4 regions of the Paenibacillus lutimineralis genome follow, and region 3 is predicted to be linked to each of the others. Evidence: predicted binding sites of a transcription regulator. Region 3 holds the regulator's gene; each other region holds the start of a gene.
What was found. The regulator Rex, encoded in region 3, represses fermentation and respiration genes when NADH is low (regulators of the CRP and FNR family bind a similar motif). The targets are predictions, from matches to a motif close to TTGTGAAATATTTCACAA.

Region 1 (2,209 bases), 2.9 Mb from region 3:
CGGGAATTTAATATTCACCGTATTCTCTTTGCTCGGTCTTGTTATACCGATCCTAGCCTTTATGATCTATGTCCGGCTGATGCCTTCGATGGAACGCCACCTGCAGAAGCTGGCCGATCCTGGAGGACGACCTTCTAGAGGAAGAGGGAGACTGCCTTATTGGCTGTCCCGCATATTCTGTTCTAGCCCGCAGGAGCAAGGGTTCTTCCGTTTGGCCTGGTCGATGATGGGAAATGAACGGGATTTCAAGCTTAAAGTGTATCCCATCCTCGGATTCTCGATTATATTCCCGTTTATCTTTCTATTTGGCTCCGGGCTAGGAGGTGGTATCTCAGAGCTCAGGGGAACCGGGAAATACTTGTTCATTTATTTCTCCGGGGCGATGATCTCTACCATTATCATGATGCTGCAGTATTCCAGCAAATATAAAGCCTCTTGGATATATAAAGCACTGCCGATCAGCGATGATGTGCAAATATACAGAGGGACGTTAGTCGCTGCATTTGTCCGCTTGATCATGCCGTTGTTCATTTTACAAGGCATTATATTTTGCTTCTTGTTCGGGGTCGTTATTATTCCGGATTTGATTACTGCAGGCTTAGGAATGCTACTGTATACAGCGGTTTGCCATTTCCTCCTGCATAATAATCTACCTTTTTCCCGGCCGTTCGAGGCTGTACAGCAGAGTGCGGGGATGAAGACTCTCCCGTTAATGCTGCTGCTTGGAGGTTTTGGAGTTCTGCATTTAGTTATGACCCGAATCCATTACGGGGTATATGCGTACACACTACTGCTGATTGTGCTTAATTTCTTCGTATGGCACCCGAACCGTAGGTTGTTCGGCAAATTAACACGCAGGGCCGGACAAGAATAACCACTTGAAAATGATAATAATGAATCGGGTGAAGAGAGCCAAAAATAGGCTTGATTCACCCGTTTTTATTTACGACTCTGAGTCAGACAAAAAAGTTTCACAATTTGGAAGAGAGTCCCAAACCCGCGTCATTACTGCGTTTATGTGATAAAAATTCCTTTGTGACATTTATCATGTGATTCTCGTCACAAAATTATTAAATTTTGAACGTTCACTTTCATTTATCCGTGATAGAATTCACGTTAGTTAATAAATGAATGAAAGTAGGGAAGAAAAATTATGGATCCGTTAGTGCTTGCACGACTTCAGTTTGCGGTGACGACAATTTTTCACTTCTTCTTCGTTCCGTTGTCTATCGGTCTGGCTCTTCTGATCGCAATCATGGAGACGATGTACGTAGTCAAGGGCAAAGAAGAATACAAGCGCATGGCAAAATTCTGGGGCAAGCTGTTCCTCATTAACTTTGCTGTTGGTGTTGTTACCGGGATTATTCAGGAGTTCCAGTTCGGAATGAACTGGTCCGATTATTCACGCTTTGTCGGTGACGTATTTGGCGCTCCGCTCGCGGTGGAGGCTCTGTTTGCCTTCTTTATGGAGTCGACCTTCATCGGATTATGGATTTTTGGGTGGGAGAGATTGTCAAAGCGAGTTCACTTGCTATGCATCTGGCTCGTCGCTATTGGAACGACTGTATCAGCCTTCTGGATTCTGGCAGCAAACTCATTTATGCAACGTCCGGTTGGTTTTGAAATGAACAATGGGCGAGCAGAAATGAATGACTTTTTCGCTTTGATCGGCAACGGCCAGCTATGGGTTGAATTCCCTCATACTGTGCTGGGTGCATTCTCAACAGGTGCATTCATGATCGCAGGTATCAGTGCTTATAAGCTGCTGCGTCGTAAAGATATGGAGTTCTTCAAGAAATCGTTCAAGATCGGCGTAATCGTCGGTTTGATCGCTTCCTTCGGGACAGCTCTCTATGGTCACCAACAGGCTCAGTACTTGGTTAAGACTCAGCCGATGAAGATGGCCGCAACTGAAGGATTGTGGGGCAAGAGCGGTGATCCGGCTCCGTGGACTGTTTATGCACATATTAACCCAGAGACGGGTAAGAATTCTTTTGAGATCAAAATTCCGTATATGCTCAGCTTCCTGTCTTACAGCAGCTTCTCCGGTGAAGTTAAGGGGATGAACGAACTACAGGCGGAGTATGAACAAACCTACGGTCCTGGGGATTACATTCCACCGGTGCGCACTACATTCTGGAGCTTCCGCATCATGGTAGCGGCTGGGTCGCTAATGATCGTGCTATCGCTGTACGGGGCATATCTGGCA
Region 2 (2,209 bases), 1.7 Mb from region 3:
ATTGTGTCTCCCATTTCTCTCTTCTCCTTTTCAGCCTTCTCATAGCAGTCAGCGCCAAGCATCTGACCGACCACAGCTGCTATGCTAGAAATCCTTCGAACAAGGACATCTTCGATAAGGAAGGAACCAGATATCTAACGGCAATACCTACTGCAATCCCTGTAAGTACCCCCATAATCAGCAGCATCGGCAAATAGTAGAATATTTTCGTCGTGTTGAAATAAATACAAGCAGCGGTTAGCTGCCCGATATTATGGGCGATCCCGCCAACGATGCTAATACCGATGAAGCTAAGCTTATCGCGCCCAATCAGTAATAGGAACCACATCGCCACAAAGCTGAACAAAGCCCCCATGATACTAAATAAGAAGCTTGAGAACGTGCCGAAGATAAAGGCGGTCAGCAAAGTCTTAAGCAGCACCATCATCATGGCATCCCGAGCTCGTAAGAAATAGAGACAGGTCAACACCATAATATTTGCAAGTCCCAGCTTAGCGCCAGGTACACCCATATTGAGGGGAATCAAGGATTCAACCATGCTTAACACGACAGCCACCGCAGCGAAGATAGCGACGATCACTGTTCTTTTAAGCGCGATATTAGACTGCTCATTTAACCGTTGCATCGATACCATCCTCCTCTGATGGGCCTTCGATCTCGACCATCAGTTTATGCGGAAGACAGATAATCGTACCTCCCGTCCGATCCACAAATCCGAAGGAAAGACATACTTTATCAGGGCAATCCGCATCAAACATTTCAATACCGTAATCATGAACTTTCAGAATATTAAGCCCATGTTCATTTTCCACTTCAATGGTCTGCTCTTCTTGAGTAAGAGTTACCTCTTTAAATAATTTCCCATCCACCGTAATTTTAGCAGTCCGAAGTTCGTTGTGATTTTTTTCACTTGCATCTCGATCGAACCATCGTGGAATAATAAAGGCCAATGCAATAATTACAACTAATCCGATCAGCAGAAGATCTCCGCGTTTCATGTGCAACTCCTTGTTTCCTTATTTTTTGATAATATAAATCTTAGATGAACTCATTATACATGTAACTTTCATCACAGAAGTGTGATAAATGTCTCTTCCCTTGTCTTTTCACAAAATAATCATTTAAAATTGAAGATATTTTTTAATTGTGAAAATTTGTACTTTTAGTACTGTTCCATTTCTGCTACAATCAAGGACGATAAATGACAGGCAGAAAAGAGGTTAATCCGATGAATATGAAGAAAGCCGCTATTTTACTGGTAACGATGTCTCTCGCCGGTTCCCTGCTAGCTGGCTGTGGAAATTCGGGAAATAGCTCAGCTCCCGGTTCCAGCAGCGAGACACAAGATAAAACCGTTGAACCTATGAAGGAAACCTATTTTATCTTTGATACAGTAGTAAATATCAAGATTTATGATAATCGGGCTACCAAGAAAAATCTCGATGAAATCGGTGTACTGCTGAAACAGATCGATTATCAGATCAGCAGAAATAACGAGAACAGCGAAATATACAAGGTTAACGCGAATGCTGGTATTGCTCCAGTCCAAGTGTCCAAGGAAACTTACGATCTTGTCGCCTATGCTGTCGATTATGCCAAGCGTTCGGAAGGATTGCTGGACCCAACGATCGGCAGGCTTGTCGGCCTGTGGAATATCGGCCATGAAGGCGCCCATGTCCCTGCTCCCGAAGATATCGCTGCCATGCAGAAGCTGTGCGACTACCATAAGCTGGAGCTGAATGAAGCCAAGCATGAGCTGTACCTGACGGAAAAAGGTATGGACATCGACCTCGGTTCCTATGGTAAAGGCTATGCCGCTGACCGCGTTTACGACTATTTGGCGGATCAAGGCTTCCATAGTGCGATTATCGACCTAGGCGGCAACATTTTTGCCATGGGGCAGAAGCCTGGCGGCAAAGATTGGAGTATCGGCATCCAGGATCCCGATCAGGAGCGCGGTAAACCAATTGGCACCGTTCCTGTGAATGATAAGACTGTCGTTACCGCAGGGATATACGAGCGTTATTTCATCGAAGACGGCAAAATGTATCCGCATATCCTTGATCCCAAGACAGGCTACCCTGTCGATAATAACATCAGCAGCGTTACGATCATTACCGACCGCTCGACCGATGCTGACACGATGGACACTGCGCTTGTTCTCATGGGCGTAGAAAAAGGACTGAAGTTTGCCGAGAGCATTCCCAAC
Region 3 (2,209 bases):
GAGTGTAGTTATGACTTCGGCGACATTGACCGTTGATAAATCGTTTCAATATGTCATTGAACAGCTCGGTCTTCAGGAAGCGGCTAATACAGACCGTTTGATGACGGCGATGCTGCCTTCTCCATTCAATTATAGGGAGCAAGCATTAGTGCTCATACCGCGGGATTTCCCGAGTGTTAAGGGCAGCGTAGGCGATGATTATTTTATTCAGACTCTGGTGCGTTCTTTGGCGGATACAGCAATTGCTACCAAGGGGCGGATGCTTGTTCTTTTCACATCCTATCGGATGCTGCGACAAGTATATGACCCATTAAAAGAGCGGCTGTCCGATGAAGGAATCACCGTCATTGGACAGGGTATGGATAGTGGCAGCAGAACGAAGTTGACCCGTCGTTTTCAAGGGCAGCAAGCATCGGTGCTGCTCGGGACGAGCAGCTTCTGGGAAGGCGTAGATATTCCTGGCGAAGCATTGACGAGCCTGGCGATTGTCCGCCTGCCGTTCCAGCCGCCGAATCACCCGCTGGTTGAGGCTAAGAGTGAGCGGCTTCAGAGGGAGAAGAAGAACCCCTTCATGAAGCTGTCGGTGCCTCAGGCGGTTATTCGCTTCAAGCAAGGGTTCGGGCGTCTAGTCCGATCTTCTGCGGATCGAGGAATTGTCGTTGTATATGATACTCGCATCTTGGAATCTTATTATGGCAAATACTTTTTGTATTCTTTACCGGGACCGAAGATGGAGCATATGACATTATCGCAAATGGTTCCACGGATCTCAGAATGGTTAAACGATGACGAAGAGTCGTAATTTCTTCGAAATGCACCTGTAGGGGGAAAATATATGAAATCAGAAAAAATTTCAGATGCGGTTGTACGCAGATTGCCTGTATACTTGCGGTTTCTTAATGAATTAAGCCATCGCGAGGTCTTGACGGTTTCTTCCCAGGAGCTCGGACAGAAGCTGGATCTAAATCCAGCCCAAATCCGCAAAGATCTCGCTTATTTCGGCGACTTTGGTCGGAAGGGGATCGGGTATGACGTCTCATACTTGATCGAGAAAATACGGCAAATTCTGAATTTGGACCAGCAGATTAACGTGGCTCTCGTCGGAGCTGGTAATCTGGGACAAGCCTTGTCCAATTACAATACGTACGTGAAGGATAATATGCGGATTATCGCAGTCTTTGACGCCAACCCGGACAAGATCGGCAAGAAGGTCAAAGACATTACGATTCAGCCGATCGAGGAGCTGGAGCAGACGGTAAGAGACAAGCATATTCAGATCGGAATTATTACGGTACCTGATGTGGAGGCGCAGCGCGTTGCCGACCAGCTTGTTGCCGCAGGTATAGGGGCAATTCTCAACTTTGCGCCCACAATCATCAAGGTTCCTTCTGACGTGCGTATCCATGCGGCAGATTTCACAACAGACCTTATTAGTCTTGCTTATTATTTGCAGAGTGGAAAGGAATTACCGGAAAATGAGTCGTAAATGGTTGATTAAGAATGGTACATTTGCAGTGCTGGACGAGAAAAGTCCGATCGTCCATGGCTATATGCTGATCGAAGGAAATACGATTTCTTATATCGGCGAGGAGCGGCCTGAGGGCGTAGAAGGTGCGGAGACTTATGATGGCAAAGGCCTGCTCTTCATGCCGGGCCTCGTCAATTCACACGGGCATACGGCGATGTCATTGCTGCGTGGTTACGGAGACGATATGGTCCTTCAGGAATGGCTAGAGCAGAAGATGTGGCCGATGGAGGCGAAATTCACTCCTGAGGATGTATATTGGGGTGCTTCTTTATCTGTGCTGGAAATGGTCAAAGGTGGAACTACGACCTTCCTAGATATGTACGATCATATGGATCAAGTGGGTAAGGTTGTTGAGGAATCGGGCATCCGCGGTGTTCTAACACGCGGTGTTATCGGTCTCTGTCCGCCTGAACTGCAGGATCAGAAGCTGGCCGAAGCGATTCGCATTGCTCGTGATTGGCACGGGAAGGCCGAAGGACGGATTACAACAATGATGTCGCCGCATGCTCCGTACACATGCCCGCCGGATTATATTGAGAGGTTTGTGCAGGCAGCGCATGATCTTAATTTGCCATTACACACACATATGTCCGAGACACGAGCGGAGGTCCAACAAAATGTTGACCAGTATGGCGTACGTCCTGTTCAACATCTGCTTAACCTGGGCTTCTTCTCCCGTCC
Region 4 (2,209 bases), 170 kb from region 3:
AGATCGTTGTATTCAGGAGTACGCAAGAATTTAACGATACGCAATTTCATAACGAAATGGTCAACCAATTCTTGTGCAGTTTCTTCAGTCAAAGTACCTTCAGCCAGATCACGTTCGATATAAGTGTCGAGGAACGAGGATACACGACCAAGTGACATTGCTGCACCGTCTTGTTCTTTAACAGCTGCGAGGTAACCGAAGTATACCCATTGAACTGCTTCTTTAGCATTTTCAGCTGGTCTGGAAATGTCGAAGCCGTACATTTGGCCCAGTTCTTTCAACTCTTGCAGAGCACGGATTTGCTCAGAGATCTCTTCACGAAGACGAATTACATCTTCATCGATCACATCAACTTCAAGGCTATTCAATTCTTCTTTCTTCTGTTTGATCAAGAAATCAATACCGTAAAGGGCCACACGGCGATAGTCGCCGATAATACGGCCACGGCCGTAAGCATCTGGAAGACCAGTGATGATGCCCGCTTTGCGGCATGCTCTCATCTCGGATGTATAAGCATCGAAAACACCTTGGTTATGCGTTTTACGAATTTTTGTGAACAGTTCTACGATTTCGCCCGGCAGATCAAATCCGTAAGCTTTACAGGAATTGAGTACCATGTTGATACCACCATACGGATGAATCGTGCGTTTGAAAGGCTCGTCTGCTTGCAAGCCTACAATTTGTTCCTTATCTTTATCTAAATAACCAGCAGCATGTGAAGTAATGGCGGAAGGTGTGTTAACATCTACATCAAGTACACCGCCAGCTTCGCGTTCTTTCTTAGTCAGATCGGAAATGATCTCCCAGAGTGCTTTAGTGTTAGCAGTAGCACCTTGAAGGAAGGATTCATCCCCTTCATAGGAAGCAACGTTGCCTTGAATAAAATCGCGAACATTGACTTCTCTCATCCACTTACCTGCTTTGAAGCCTCTCCATGCGGATTGAACTTCTTGATTACCTTTTACTTCTCTCTCAATCACCGACATCTTTATTCCCTCCATATATATAGTTTGGAGCACGCGGTTGAAGGATATACTCGCGCCTCGTGATCCCTAAAATTTGTGATAATTTTCACATTTCATACACTAATGAACCTATGAAAACCAATCACCTATTACTCAAATATGCGGGATCGTTTATGTCATAATCATACATCAATCCCGCATAAATGATTGTGACAAATATCACAATCGAAGTGATATTTGTCACGATTTTCCTTGCATTTGTTCAATTATTCGTCAAATCTTCCGTAGAAGGCATCGCGGTATACTTCCGCCAGTTCAGTGACCAATGGGAGCTTAGGGTTTGCTGTTGTACATTGGTCTTCGAAGGCACGGTCAGCCAAATAATCTACCTTCGACTCGAAATCCTTCGGATCGAAGCCGAGCTCCTGGAAGCTCTCAGGAATGCCAAGCTTTCTGTTCAAGTCACGGATCGCATTGATCAAGCTCTTGATGCCTTCTTCAGTAGTGCGAGCCGGCAAGCCAAGAATGCGGGCGATTTCTGCATAACGCTCATCAGCCACGAAATGTCTGTATTTAGGCCATGCTGCGAATTTGGTCGGTTTCTTGGCATTGTAGCGAATAACATGCGGCATCAAGATCGCATTCGTACGGCCGTGTGCTGTATGATATTGTCCGCCCCATTTATGCGCCAAGCTATGGTTAATACCCAGGAAGGCGTTGGCGAAGGCCATACCTGCCAATGTCGAAGCATTGTGCATTTTCTCGCGGGCTAGCTTGTCGCCAGTAAGCGCTGATTTCTCAAGGTACTGGAACACCAGCTGAATTGCTTTGATCGCAAGTCCATCTGTATAATCACTAGCCATCACCGAGACATAAGCCTCGATCGCATGAGTCAATACATCCATCCCGGTATCAGCAACAGCGGTCTTTGGCAGTGTATATACGAATTCAGGATCGATGATAGCTACATCTGGAGTTAGCTCATAATCTGCCAAAGGATATTTTGTATTACCATTAACTTTATCAGTAATAACTGCGAACGAAGTTACTTCCGAACCGGTACCCGAAGTCGTCGGAATGGCAACGAATTTCGCCTTTTGTCCGAGACGAGGGTATTTATAAATCCGCTTGCGGATATCCATGAATTTTTGCTTGAGGTTGTGGAAGCTTGTATCTGGATATTCGTAGAACAGCCACATTCCTTTCGCAGCGTCCATCGGCGAACCGCCACCAAGTGCAATAAT

Region 1: a site for Rex is predicted at 1,048-1,065, ahead of EI981_RS27005 (cytochrome ubiquinol oxidase subunit I). Genes of this name have one in related genera too.
Region 2: a site for Rex is predicted at 1,145-1,162, ahead of EI981_RS03250 (FAD:protein FMN transferase). Genes of this name have one in related genera too.
Region 4: a site for Rex is predicted at 1,060-1,077, ahead of pflB (formate C-acetyltransferase). Genes of this name have one in related genera too.

Annotation. Positions count from the first base shown of each region.
Region 1 is NZ_CP034346.1:6,062,477-6,064,685, reverse strand. It holds gene EI981_RS27010 (hypothetical protein) at 1-874, shown strand, start outside; gene EI981_RS27005 (cytochrome ubiquinol oxidase subunit I) at 1,154-2,209, shown strand, end outside.
Region 2 is NZ_CP034346.1:765,933-768,141, reverse strand. It holds gene EI981_RS03265 (energy-coupling factor transporter ATPase) at 1-14, opposite strand, end outside; gene EI981_RS03260 (Gx transporter family protein) at 80-625, opposite strand; gene EI981_RS03255 (NusG domain II-containing protein) at 609-998, opposite strand; gene EI981_RS03250 (FAD:protein FMN transferase) at 1,229-2,209, shown strand, end outside.
Region 3 is NZ_CP034346.1:2,495,527-2,497,735, forward strand. It holds gene dinG (ATP-dependent DNA helicase DinG) at 1-802, shown strand, start outside; gene EI981_RS10555 (redox-sensing transcriptional repressor Rex) at 836-1,486, shown strand; gene EI981_RS10560 (amidohydrolase) at 1,476-2,209, shown strand, end outside.
Region 4 is NZ_CP034346.1:2,323,000-2,325,208, reverse strand. It holds gene pflB (formate C-acetyltransferase) at 1-986, opposite strand, end outside; gene adhE (bifunctional acetaldehyde-CoA/alcohol dehydrogenase) at 1,232-2,209, opposite strand, start outside.